DNA from 4 places in the Psychrobacillus sp. FSL H8-0487 genome. Region 3 is predicted to be linked to each of the others. Evidence: riboswitches for the same ligand, from Rfam matches in the RefSeq annotation. Region 3 holds a riboswitch; each other region holds the start of a gene.
What was found. A riboswitch is a leader RNA that binds a small molecule or an ion and turns the genes downstream of it on or off. The one in region 3 is predicted to bind S-adenosylmethionine.

Region 1 (3,354 bases), 3.6 Mb from region 3:
AGCTACAGATTTTTCAAGTGCAACACTGCCATAAGGAGAAGGGAATAATGAAAAATCTGCTCCTGCATAGCGGGTAAGTTTACCAAGCGCAAGTGCCGTGGAAACTCCATAAAATCCTGAGGATGTGAATGCTCCGCTATAAGCCGGATGAGCCATGAGTGGTAATTGAATCTCTTCGTCCTCTGCTAACTCCTGAAGAACGTCTAAACCGTATGCATGAACATTAAATAAGAGCGCATCTGCTCCAAGTTCCCGTGCTTTTTTGGCCTTGTCCTTTAGTTTGAATGTACGTCCCGACAAATTTACTGCGTATAGAGTACGATGACCAGTTTCTTCATAGACTTGTCTTAATACCTCTCGACCAGTATTGATACGTGTTTCAAAAGAAGTGAGTGGATTGTCAAATAGGATTTCGTCATCTTTTACAAGGTCAACTCCACCAAGTGCTTGTTGCTTCAGTTGTTGCGCTAGGTACTCGATATCTCTTCCAATGACACCTTTGAAGATACTCATGATGAGTGGACGTTCATAAACTCCCAATCTTTCTCGGATACCTTGAATGCCGAAGCGAGGGCCAGGGAAATGGGATAATATATTTGTGTCAAATTCTAAATCCAATAATTTTACTTCTCCATCCAAAGATAGTTTGCCGAAAACGGTAGTTAAAATTGCTGGTATATCTGCTGAAAAATTTGCGGCAGGATAGAATACTTTAATTTCTCCTTTAATTCTTTCCGGATGAATGGGGTGAAGAATATTTTCAAATTCAGTAACCGATCGTACAGTTCCTTTATGTTTTTTTAGCTGTTCCTGTTCTAAAAAAGCTAAATTGGTCCAAGAACCAATAGTCAATCCAAGGGCAATATCATCCGCTTTTTTTTCAAAAGAACCAGACTTTCCGTATAGTTGATAGTGCGCAGTAATTCCACTCATTTTTTCACTCCTAATATTAGAAAAGCGTAAGTGCCTAGGCGCTAGAGCTAGACAGATAATATAAAAAACCTCTTCAAATAAGAAGAGGTTAATAGCTTAACAACTTCTTATTTCTCAGCCATTTGACTGCAAGAATTAGCACCGTGTTCATAATTGAATCGGTTGCCGGGTATCATAGGGCTTGTCCCTCCACCTGCTCTAAATAAGAAAAAATATTCAGTTTGTATTTAATAAATTATATTGATTATTCCATGCATTAAAAATTCTGTCAACAAGAAATTGAAAAATTATCATTATTCAAAATTGTATTGACATAGCTTTTTCTAATATGCTAGGATTCTAAACAAACATCATAGTTGTACCGCACTCTTATCAAGAGCAGGCAGAGGGATAATGGCCCGATGACGCCCAGCAACCGACCGTAATACCGTTGTGAGACGGGGCGCTTTATGCGCCGGAATGTAAAATTCCGTAAGGCACGGTGCTAATTCCATCAGAAAGTTTACTTTCTGAGAGATAAGAGGTTCAGAATCTCTTATTCTAAGCCTCTTTCTTTTGGAAAGAGGTTTTTTATTTTGTAAATGAGAGGACGATCATAATGGCGGTAGTAGTAATGAAAGAATATGAATCATTAACTAAAGAAACGGTAATTTCACTGGCGATAGAGTTATCATTATTTTCTAGCGAAGCTCCATTAGTTTGCGAAGAGATTGGTGATGGAAATCTAAATTATGTATTCCGTGTAACAGATGGATCCGGTGAGAAAGGCATTATTATTAAACAGGCCTTACCCTATGCAAAGGTCATCGGGGAGAGCTGGCCACTTACTTTGAAAAGGGCAAAGATCGAAGCTAGTGCATTACAAAAACATGGAGAATACGCAGTTGGATTAGTCCCAAAAGTTTATGCAACTGATGAAAGCTTAGCAATCACAATCATGGAAGATCTGTCTCATCTTGAAATAGTTCGTGAGGGCTTGATAAAAGGAAAGTCCTATCCTAAATTATCAACCGATATTGGCGAATATCTAGCCTTAACACTTTTCAATACTTCTGACTTTGCACTCCACCCCTTTGAAAAAAAGTCACTTGTTGTAGAATTTTCTAACCCCGAGCTATGTAAGATCACAGAAGACTTAATCTTTACAGATCCTTTTTTTGATCATGAAACAAATGACTTTGAGCCAGCATTACAAGCAGAAGTGGAAGCTATTTGGAATAACAACTTGTTGAAATTGGAAGTAGCCAAGCTAAAAAGAAGTTTTTTGACGGAAGCCGAAGCTTTGTTACATGGGGATCTTCATACCGGAAGTATATTTGCGAGTGAAGCGGAAACGAAAGTAATTGACCCGGAATTTGCATTTTACGGCCCAATTGGATTTGATATTGGCTTATTTTTGGGGAACTTAATAGTTCAATCCTTTACGCGTCAAGATGACCAACGGGATGCTATACATACCCATATACAGAATACATGGAACACATTTTGCGCTAAATTTTCAGAGTGTTGGAAAAAAGGAGAGTCCGATTTATATAAAAGTATAGAAGGCTATGAGGCATTTGTGCTAGAAAAAATATTCCATGATTCCGTAGGGTTTGCAGGCTGTGAGCTAATTCGTAGAACGATTGGACTAGCACATGTGAAAGACTTAGATAGTATTGAAAACCATGAGCAACGAATTTTAACCAAAAAACGAACGCTTAAAGCTGGAGAAAGACTAATAGTGAGTCGTCATGAAATAAACTCAATAGATGCTGTAATTGAGCTGTTAGGAGAAATTCAATAATGAATGTTCCATTATCGATTAAGTGGGAAGGTAAGCGGTTAATAATTTTAGATCAACAGAAACTTCCCCATGAAATTATCTATATAACACTAGAAAATATGAAAGAAGTTCACGATGCAATTATTACTCTGAAAGTTCGTGGAGCTCCAGCCATTGGAATTACGGCAGCGTATGGATTAGCTATTGAGGCGCAGAGTTATCAAACAAATTCAATGATAGATTTTCTAGAATACTTAAAAAGAGATGCAGCATACTTGGGTGAATCTCGACCTACTGCTGTCAACTTGGTTTGGGCACTTGACCGTTTGTTGAAAGCAGCGAGTCCAATAGATAGTGTTTCGGATGCAAAGCAGATTCTAATTGAAGAAGCAAAAATAATTCACAAGGAAGATGAGGAGTCCTGTCAAAGTATCGGCGAGTTTGCACTCTCTCTACTTGAAGATAAAACGAAGGTAATGACGATTTGTAATGCTGGATCTATAGCCACCGCTAAGTATGGTACTGCTTTGGCTCCTTTTCATCTAGGGAAGGAACGTGGAAAAGAATTTGAAGTGTTTGCATGTGAAACTCGACCTGTCTTTCAGGGCGCCCGTTTAACAGCATGGGAACTGCAACAATCAGGTGTCGATGTTACG
Region 2 (3,354 bases), 2.5 Mb from region 3:
GGTTAATGCGCTTACCGATAGTAATGCTCCAGCTAAAAATTTCTTCATTCAATATCTCTCCCTTTTTATCCTATTATTTCTATGTGATCGAGTATCTCGTTAACACCTATTATCGTTTGTCTATCTTCGTAGTAATTACATCGCCAATCCACTGGATGATAAATACCATAATTAATATTAATACCGTGGCAACAAGCGTTACGTCTGTCCTACCTCTTTGGAAACCATCTAAAAAGGCTAATGTTCCTAGTCCCCCAGCTCCGATAATACCAGCCATCGCTGTATATCCAACTAGTGAAATCGCTGTAACCGTTATGCCTGATACTAAAGCAGGCATAGATTCTGGCATTAATACTTTCCATATAATAGTAGAAGTTTTAGCACCCATCGATTTTGCAGCTTCTAGCACACCTTTATCAATTTCTCGAAGCGCTATTAACACCATACGGGCGTAGAATGGAGCAGCCCCGATTACTAAAGCCGGGAAGGCCGCATTTGGACCACGCATTGTTCCGACCAAAAACTTCGTTAAAGGTATTAGCAAAATGATCAGAATAATAAATGGAATGGAGCGGAATATATTGACGAAAGCTCCTGTTAACCAGTTTGCTAATTTGTTCGCCCACGCTTGATGAGGGCTAGTTAAGAAAAGTAGAAGACCAAGAACTAGTCCAATAATAGCTGTTAAAATTGTTGATACTGCAGTCATATATAATGTTTCAACTGTGGCTTCCCACATTTTTGGCCAATCAACATTAGGAAACAAATTATTAATCATTGTTGATCACCTCTGTATTTACTTTTTGTTCGTGTATATATCGAATTGCATCATCTATTAGTAGTGCATCTCCTTCTAACTGAAGGATGAGCGTACCAAATGCACCAGTTTGTGTATGCGAAATATTTCCTTGTACAATATTCACTTCCAAATCAAACTGTTTGATAAGTCTAGACAGTATTGGTTGTACTGTCTGCTCCCCGACAAATACGAGCTTAATCAGCTTGCCATTTGGATAAAGTTCTTTTAATTGTTGTATTGTTTGCAACGCCTTATTGGAATCACTGACCTGCGAAACAAAACGCTTCGTAATCGTTTGTTGCGGATTTTGAAATACATCTAGCACATTTCCTTCTTCTACTACATGACCTTTTTCCATAACTGCAACGCGACCACATATCTTCTGAATAACCTGCATCTCGTGGGTTATTAATACAATTGTCAGACCTAGTTTTGCATTGATACTAACTAATAAATCTAAAATAGAATCTGTAGTTTCTGGATCTAATGCAGAAGTTGCTTCATCACAAAGAAGTACTTCTGGACGGTTGGCTAATGCGCGTGCAATCCCAACCCGTTGCTTTTGTCCACCTGATAGTTGTGAAGGATAATAATGCCCTCGCCCTTCCAGACCAACCAAATCAATAAGTTCCTTTACTCTTTGAGAACGTTGAGCTGGTGGTATACCTCCGATCTCTAATGGGAAAGCAATATTCTCTTCAACCGTTCTTGACCATAACAAATTAAAATGTTGAAAAATCATACTTACCTTTTGTCTTACTTGGCGAAGCTTCACTTCATTTATCTTTGTAATGTCTTCATTATTTACGATGATTTCACCTGAAGTTGGTTTTTCTAATCCATTTAATAAGCGAATGAGTGTACTTTTGCCAGCACCACTATAACCAATAATGCCAAAGATCTCACCCTTTTTTATGTCAAGATTCACCTCTTCCACTGCTACAATCGTACCTTGTTTCGTACTAAATTTTTTGGAAATATTTTTTAAACTAATCATGGGAACCTTGCCCCCTTTCTTTAAACTATTCTATACCTATCTATTATTAACAGGTTGTTGAAATTTACTTTGTATTAAACCTTATTCTTCCCACTTTCAACTAAAAAAACCCTCCTGCAAAAGAGCAGAAGGGTTTAAAGTTATCCAATTTAATAACATTTATCCATTCTCTCATTTCCCAAAGCATTTGCTTTGCGTGACTTGGCACCATTTCATTTACATGACGGTTGCCGGGCTTCAAAGGGCACTTCCCTCCACCTCTCTTAATAAGAGTAAAACTATTAATTTGTCGGTATATCGAATGTTATCATACGACAACTTGGTCGTCAATACTTTTTATCGCATCCAAGATAAATGGAACTGACTGAAAGGCATATATTTTTTTATATACCGTCCCACCTTTAGAGATTAGCAGACATGGCACACTTTCAATTTGATGATCCATAGCAAAATCTCCAAGATAGTTAATATTTGCTTGACCAATTAAAAAAGGCTTTATCTCTTTTATAACTTGGATCATTTTACTAGCAACTTGGCAAGTACCACACATGGGTGTATAAATATAAAATATGGTAAGCTGCCCACTGTTCTTATGGCTGTTCCATTGTTCTAAGGTCCATTCATTCATATTACATCATCCTAAAGTAAATATTGTCTTTTCACTTTTATATTAACACTTTTTAATATAGAAGCCAAAACTTTGAATGGTGTGGTCGCTACTTCGCAGAACATCGGATTGGTATATAGATGAATCGCTTCAGGGTATTCTTTTCTCACGACAGAGCGAATTTGCTCACCAGACTTATCTGCATCCAGAAACGCATAAATAGGAATGCCTTCATAAGGACTTAAAATTTCTTCTAGCCTGACATTCGATATCGTTCCATTGGTGCAAATAATTTCTGTTGATTCATCCAGCAGTTTTAAAAGCTTTAATTTATCAGATCTACCCTCAACAAGAATTATCTTTTCACTAAAGACAATAGCCATTCAGCCTCTCTCCCAACTATGCCCTTTCCAATATTATATGAAAAAAACGCCGATATTAAGCGGCGTTTTCGAAATTATTCTGAAATTAATTCTTCGTATTTTTCTGGAGAAAGTAAAGCATCCACTTCAGCTGCATCAGATGGTTCAATAACAATCATCCATGCATTTTCATAAGGGGATTCGTTAACATACTCAGGGCTATCTTCTAGTTCTGTATTTACCTCTACTACTTTACCGCTAATTGGTGCATACAGTTCAGAAACAGTTTTAACCGATTCAACACTTCCAAAAGGATCTCCTGCTTTAATCTCATCTCCAACTTGTGGAAGTTCGACAAAAACGATATCTCCAAGTTCAGATTGTGCAAATTCAGTAATACCGATACGGACATTGCCGCCTTCAGTTTTTACCCATTCATGCTCTGCTGAGTATTTTAAATCTTTAGGTGCGTTCATATATATACCCCTCTCCATTAATAATACATTCATCTACTATATTCACATATTTTAATAGTAAAAACAAGTGACTTTAAGAAGTCTTCCATACATCCTCAAACTGTTGCTCCTTG
Region 3 (3,354 bases):
AGTACTCCGCAATTTTTTGTGCATTTTCATTATGCTTTGGTACGCGTAAATGAAGTGTTTCTAGTCCTTGTAAAAAGGAAAATGCTGCTTCAGGACTTAAAGTTGGACCAAAATCACGAAGCAATTGAACGCGTAATTTCACTGCAAATGCCACGTTTGGAACGTCTATTCCATATCTTAGACCATGATAGGTCACATCCGGTTGTGTGAATCCTGGAAATTTCTCGGAGTCCCAATTGAAGTTTCCTCCATCTACTACAACTCCACCAATCGTAGTACCATGACCACCAATCCACTTAGTCGCTGAATGAATTACGACATGAGCACCGTACTTAATAGGGTTCGATCCATATGGAGTAGCAAATGTGCTATCTACAAGTAAAGGCACTCCTACTTCGTTAGCAATGGCTGCTACGTTTTCTATATCTAATACATTTAAGCTTGGGTTTCCTATAATTTCTCCAAAAAATGCTTTCGTTTTATCTGTCACAGCAGCTCGGAAATTTTCTGGATCTGTAGAATCTACAAATTTCACCGTTATACCATATCGCGGCAATGTATGAGCAAATAAATTAAACGTACCACCGTATAAATTCTCAGCAGCAATAATTTCGTCTCCTGCTCCTGCAATGTTTAATATAGAAAATGCGATAGCTGCCATTCCTGAAGAAAATGCAACTGCTGCCGTTCCCCCCTCTAATAATGCAATTCGTTGTTCAAATACATCCACAGTTGGATTCGTAATACGTGAATAGATATTACCTGTTTCTGCAAGAGCAAATAGGTTTTGTGCATGTTCTGTATCTCTAAATACAAAGGATGTCGTCTTATGAATGGGTACTGCTCGTGATCCAGTCACTGGATCTGGTTGTTGGCCACCGTGTAAAAGTAGTGTTTCTTTTTGTAGATTGGTCATTTGAATTCCTCCTAAAATGTAGTTAGATGGACGCTTATGGAGGCGAGGGAGGATTAGAACAAACAAAAAACCCTCTTCAATTAAGAAGAGGGTGCAAATTCGCATGTTCCTCCTCTTATCTTCCAAATTCAATTTAGAATTTGTAGGATTTAGCACCTTTCCAAGTTGAGAACTTGTTGGTTGCCGGGCATCGTAGGGCCTATTCCCTCCGCCACTCTTGATAAGAGTATTAGATTTAGTTTTCCATCTTGTTACACAGTATAGATTTCTACCAATCTATTTGTCAATACTTTTTTGAATAATTAAAAAACATATACTTTAAAATTCTGAAACTTCTCATCTTTTCATTCGTTTAATATATTGAAGTTAATGGGGGTGAAAAAAATGCTCATTCCGATGATTTGTATCCTTGTGATCAGTTATCTTGTTGGGTCCATTCACGGTTCTAAAATAGCTCAGTATCTGAGTGGGGTAAATATTAAAAAAGAGGGCTTAAAAAATTCTGGCGCCTCAAATGCAGCTATTGTTCTTGGCGCAAAATATGGCATTTTAGTTGCCATAATTGATATTTTAAAGGGAGTTATAGTCGTAATTGGGACGGGTTTTTGGGTTTCACAGTACGCACATTTTTCGATAGTGGAACAGGACATCCTGCTATATAGTGCAGGTGCTGCTGTAATACTTGGACATAACTTCCCTCTTTACACTAAATTTAAAGGTGGTAAAGGCACTGCATCCCTTATTGGTGTACTACTTGCTCTTAGCTGGCCGCTTGGTTTAATCGGACTTATATTATTAATCGGAACTACATTATTAACGGACTATTTATTAATTGGTGTGTTTGTTTTTTACTTTGTTTTTATCGGTGCATCCATTTGGTTTGCAGAAGGAGTAGGGCCAATGGCTATTGCCGGATTCCTATTTTTGATGGCTGTTGTACTACATCTCGAGAATTTCCGTCGTTTAATGCGAAAGGAAGAGATGAGAATCTCCACTTTCTTAAGTAAGAAGAAACCATCTGTATGAAATGAGTGAATATCATGAAGAAGAAAATGAGGTGGATCGTGCTTATCCCATTAGTAGTGATTATTTCTAGTGGAATTGGGATATGGGTTCTCACGAGTAATTGGCTTGAAAATGGTCAAAATCCAAAGGCAGATGGCACCAATCAATATGCTATTGTGCTTGGTGCCAAAGTGAAAAAAGGGAATATCCCTTCTTTTGCTTTACAGTATCGATTGGAGGCTGCTCTTGCGTATGCCCAAAAATATACCCATGTAAAATTAGTACTTTCAGGTGGACGAGGTCCCGATGAAGATATCGAAGAGGCCGTGGTGATGAGAGATTTTCTATTGGAAAATGGCATAGCCGAAGATCGACTCATCTTAGAAGACAAAGCCACCTCAACATATGAAAATCTACTGTTCTCACAAGAATTACTACCCAGTAATATCGACTCCGTCACCCTTATAACAAGCGACTACCATTTACAACGATCCAAAGTACTAGCAAGTAAACTAGGATGGAAATCAGATGTCGTGGCTGCTAAAACTCCCAAAGTGGTTGAATTCAAGGTTCGTACGCGAGAACGTGTCGCGTTGTTAAAGGCATATATTTTGGGGAATTGATTGTTACAAATAGATGGGTATTAAGTAATTATCGTGTTATTTTCTTGATACCCATCTTTTTACTATTCCATAAAATTCATTTTAGCTATGATACCCTTCTTCACCGAAAGGTTGTAGTTTTTCTAACCATTTCTCCAATAACCTTTCTAATTCTTTTTTGCCTACCCTACTTTCAGTTTCCTCTTTTTTAATAATCTCCATATGCTCTATGTCAAAATTATCTTTGCCGAACTGAGTCCAGTCCTTTTGCAGATTTTTATTTGAATGGAGTCCGTTTTCTAATGTAAATTTAACCCCATTCAACGTTTTAAAATTAGGTGTAGAAGCTACATACTTTTTACCGTTTCGTTTGTTTGTGATGACGTAAATTCCGCCCTCGATTTTAATTTCTTTATATTCTTGTTTTAATTCTTTTTTGCGATCCATTTATATTCCATCCTTCTACTTAGTTTTTCACCCAATACGCACTACCATCGTCTTGTCTGTCCAAAAATCCATACTCTATTAAGTAACGTCTTAATGTTACGAAATCCTCATAAGCATTCTTTAGTACATGATTTATTTCTTTCTCTGTGTAAGTTTTTCCTTTTTCAAATCTTTGGATCAGAACTCTTAAGGTTGCTAGTTTTTGCTTTTCTTTCCTCGGAAATTTCATAAGAGGTCCATCTATTCCGTCTGGGAAGAATTTACTTTCGATATCTTTTTGTTCTTCTTGCGTGATGTTATACCGATCGTCCACCATCGTTGCAGTCTTATGAAGCGGTAAAAATGTCGGTGCATGATTGTCTTTTGCCTTTAACATTTCCATCA
Region 4 (3,354 bases), 3.5 Mb from region 3:
GGTTGTCACCGTCCTCTTTGTAGCATCTGCTTGGTCTGGATTAAGTAAAGGGATAAAATATTTGTCCAATATAAATTTACTATTAGCTCTTGCTTTACTTGGTTTTGTCGTTATTATGGGACCTACCTTACTGATTCTAGATATGTTTACAGATTCTTTCGGAGGTTATTTAGGGAATATTGTACAAATGAGTTTTCGTACATCCCCATTGAATGGTCATAATCGAGAGTGGCTAGACAATTGGACTATCTTCTATTGGGCTTGGTGGATCTCATGGGCACCATTCGTTAGTATGTTCATTGCTCGAGTATCTAAAGGTCGTACAATACGTGAGTTTGTTACAGGTGTTCTTGTAGCACCTACTTTACTGGGAACATTTTGGTTTTCAGCTTTTGGTACAACAGCCATTGACTTTCAGAAAAGAGGCATTGCTGATTTAGCACAAGCATCTACTGAATTGACTATTTTTGAAATGTTCCATATGATGCCTTTCTCTACAGGTATTTCTGTTTTTGCTGTGTTATTAATTGCTTCCTTTTTCATTACTTCGGCAGATTCTGCCACTTTCGTTCTTGGTATGCAGTCGACCAACGGGTCACTGACTCCACCGAACAGAGTGAAGCTCGCTTGGGGAATCACATTATCCGTAATCGCTATTATTTTGTTATCCGTTAATGGATTAGCGGCATTACAAAATACAATTATTATTGCCGCCTTACCATTTTCATTCGTAATGTTACTTATGATTATTTCACTGTTTAAGGCTTTAAAAGCAGAAAGAAAATAATGAAAACAAATGAAATGCCAAGGGTTTATTCCCTTGGCATTTCATTTATGTTTAAAACTTTACTTTCTTTCTCATTATCAAATGAGACCCGAGAAAGAAAGTTATATTTTTACTCAGCTACAGTATTCTACAAATGAGTATGGAAAGTAGTCGAGATCTTACACGGATTAACTCCAAACTTCTCTAGAAATATCAACAATGTTTTTAATCTTTTATACCGCTGTTCTTCTGTAAGCTTATTACCATGATGTCTAGAAGCAAATCTGCATTGCGGACTAATACTCAACTGCTCCAGCGGAACATATTGAGTTACTTCTGTGTTCAAAGAAGTCTAAAGCCCGCCAGTAAACTTTCTGGTCTTAACAAACTTTCTACAGTGTCCGCTCGAAATGGTGCTTGAATAGCTGTTTGAACTGTCCATTTATCTCACTCCTTCTATGGTAAGATGGCAAATGATCGAACTGGGAATCCAGAGGCTTTTTCTGGCTTCGGGACGATATTGAAAATAATGGCTCCTGTTGCAGGAAGCTTATCTAAGTTCGTCAATAATTCTATTTGGTAAGTGTCTTGTTCAAGAACATAATATTCTCCGTGTAATGCGCCGTTTTTTAGATAATCCGCACTTGAATCCGTGTCGAATGTTTCATGTCCTATTGCTTTAATCTTTCGTTCTTGAAATAAAAACTTTAAAGCTTCTAATCCCCAACCCGGCGCGTGATTATTACCCGCTGCATCCATATTGTTAAATTCCTTTTCGTCTGGCCAACGTTTACTCCAATCGGTTCTAAGAGCGACAAATGAGCCTTCTTCGATTTTTCCGTGAGCTTTTTCAAATGTGAAAATGTCATCCACCGATAAAGTAAAATCATTATCTTCAGCCGCTTCCTTTGACTGATCAATGACGACTAATGGTAATACCAATTCTTTCAATTCGAGTTCTTCTAAGTAACGCGTATCCCTTACAAAATGTATAGGTGCATCTATATGTGTGCCGTACTGTCCTGCAAATTGAAAGCTTTGTGCAAAGAATCCATCATCATGATTAAACAATGTGTCGATTTCAGCTGCTTTAAAAGCGGCGAAATGTGGTGAATTAGCTCCAAATGTGTGTGTTAAATCTACCCACTGCTTTTCCTTCAATGTGTTGAATGCTTTTAGTAATTCCGATGACATATTGATTTCTCCTCCTATTTTTTATAGTTAAAATCAAATAAAACCCCTTCTTAGAAACAAGAAGAGGTTTACACGTCATCGGTGAATTAGTCTCTTCTTATCTTCAAGCATAACGCTTCTGGAATTAGCACAGTACAAATTTTTGCCTGTTGCTGAGGTATCATAGGGCCAAGTCCCTCCACCTCTCTTGATAAGAAAGTTGTTTTATTTGATTAACACCTAGTATACAAATAGAAATTACCTAAGTCAACCATTATTTTCTTTTTATTTAGAATATAATATTTTTAATGGTGGAAGCATCATAATTTTCTTTTCATTTCCTCTGTTTTTTAGGTACATTAATAATATGAAGACTATGAGATAATATGAAAAGAGATAGTGATGAAAAGAGGGGTATGTATGATCCATACGATTGGCATAACGACCGATCATGAAATAGTAAATGACTTTCCTATAGAAGATATAAAACGGAGAAAGTTTGAATGGTACTGGATTGACATTGCCGAGCCAACCAAAGAAGAAGAACTTTTGCTTAGTTCTTTCTTTCGTTTTCATCCACTGGCAATTGAGGATTGCTTACAAAGGCTACAGCGTCCTAAAGTGGACTATTATGATGGTTATAACTTCTTTGTTTTACATTCTTTCAATGAGGAAACATTAGAAGCGGAAGAGTTAGACATATTTGTTGGTCAAGACTATGTAGTGTCATTTCATTTCCATCCGATGCATGAAATGGAGCAAGCACGGCAGCGTATTAGACAAAATTCACAAGGCTGGGATAGAGGTGCTATCCATGCAACTTATAATATCATCGATACAGTAGTAGATGCCTATTTTCCGATTGTCTATAAAATTGAAGGCTATTTAAATGCTGTAGAAGACAAGCTTACTTATGATATGCGCCATTTTTCTATGGATTCAGTGTTTGATCTACGAGGAGATTTGTTGCGTTTAAGACGTACAGTTATTCCTATGCGAGATTTACTTTATAGAATATTAAATTCAGAACGAATGAATTTACAGCAAACAGAACACACCTACTTTGCCGATATTTACGACCATTTAATACGACTGACGGAAATGATTGAATCTAATCGAGAGCTGACAGCTGATATACGTGATAGTCATATGTCGATAAACTCTAGTAGGATGAACCGTATCATGATGATCTTAACGATTGTATCAACTGTTTTTATACCCTTAACGTTCATTGTTGGAGTATACGGTATGAACTTTGCAAACATGCCTGAACTTGAGTGGAAATATAGTTATTTCGTAGTACTCGGTGCTATGGTCCTCATCGCTTTTTCTATGCTTAGTTGGTTCAAATACAAAGGGTGGTTTAATTTGTTTAAAGATTAATATAAGAGAAACCGGGCATAAAAACGCCCGTC

Region 1: it holds a riboswitch for S-adenosylmethionine, as region 3 does, so the genes downstream of both, mtnK (S-methyl-5-thioribose kinase) here and MHI47_RS00940 (O-acetylhomoserine aminocarboxypropyltransferase/cysteine synthase family protein) in region 3, are expected to answer to the same signal.
Region 2: it holds a riboswitch for S-adenosylmethionine, as region 3 does, so the genes downstream of both, MHI47_RS13790 (methionine ABC transporter ATP-binding protein) here and MHI47_RS00940 (O-acetylhomoserine aminocarboxypropyltransferase/cysteine synthase family protein) in region 3, are expected to answer to the same signal.
Region 4: it holds a riboswitch for S-adenosylmethionine, as region 3 does, so the genes downstream of both, MHI47_RS18900 (cyclase family protein) here and MHI47_RS00940 (O-acetylhomoserine aminocarboxypropyltransferase/cysteine synthase family protein) in region 3, are expected to answer to the same signal.

Annotation. Positions count from the first base shown of each region.
Region 1 covers NZ_JBBOZA010000001.1:3,750,964-3,754,317, reverse strand. The annotation lists gene mtnW (2,3-diketo-5-methylthiopentyl-1-phosphate enolase) at 1-933, opposite strand, end outside; SAM riboswitch class I at 1,038-1,142, opposite strand; SAM riboswitch class I at 1,300-1,456, shown strand; gene mtnK (S-methyl-5-thioribose kinase) at 1,532-2,719, shown strand; gene mtnA (S-methyl-5-thioribose-1-phosphate isomerase) at 2,719-3,354, shown strand, end outside.
Region 2 covers NZ_JBBOZA010000001.1:2,693,437-2,696,790, forward strand. The annotation lists gene MHI47_RS13780 (MetQ/NlpA family ABC transporter substrate-binding protein) at 1-48, opposite strand, end outside; gene MHI47_RS13785 (methionine ABC transporter permease) at 110-778, opposite strand; gene MHI47_RS13790 (methionine ABC transporter ATP-binding protein) at 771-1,796, opposite strand; SAM riboswitch class I at 1,965-2,069, opposite strand; gene MHI47_RS13795 (thioredoxin family protein) at 2,104-2,424, opposite strand; gene MHI47_RS13800 (toprim domain-containing protein) at 2,436-2,786, opposite strand; gene gcvH (glycine cleavage system protein GcvH) at 2,861-3,241, opposite strand; gene MHI47_RS13810 (arsenate reductase family protein) at 3,315-3,354, opposite strand, start outside.
Region 3 covers NZ_JBBOZA010000001.1:180,086-183,439, reverse strand. The annotation lists gene MHI47_RS00940 (O-acetylhomoserine aminocarboxypropyltransferase/cysteine synthase family protein) at 1-916, opposite strand, end outside; SAM riboswitch class I at 1,029-1,143, opposite strand; gene MHI47_RS00935 (glycerol-3-phosphate acyltransferase) at 1,301-1,942, shown strand; gene MHI47_RS00930 (YdcF family protein) at 1,957-2,544, shown strand; gene MHI47_RS00925 (GIY-YIG nuclease family protein) at 2,626-2,970, opposite strand; gene MHI47_RS00920 (DUF2087 domain-containing protein) at 2,990-3,354, opposite strand, start outside.
Region 4 covers NZ_JBBOZA010000001.1:3,689,036-3,692,389, forward strand. The annotation lists gene MHI47_RS18890 (BCCT family transporter) at 1-787, shown strand, start outside; partial or broken gene MHI47_RS18895 (5-methyltetrahydropteroyltriglutamate--homocysteine S-methyltransferase) at 955-1,103, opposite strand; gene MHI47_RS18900 (cyclase family protein) at 1,223-1,960, opposite strand; SAM riboswitch class I at 2,055-2,157, opposite strand; gene corA (magnesium/cobalt transporter CorA) at 2,360-3,322, shown strand.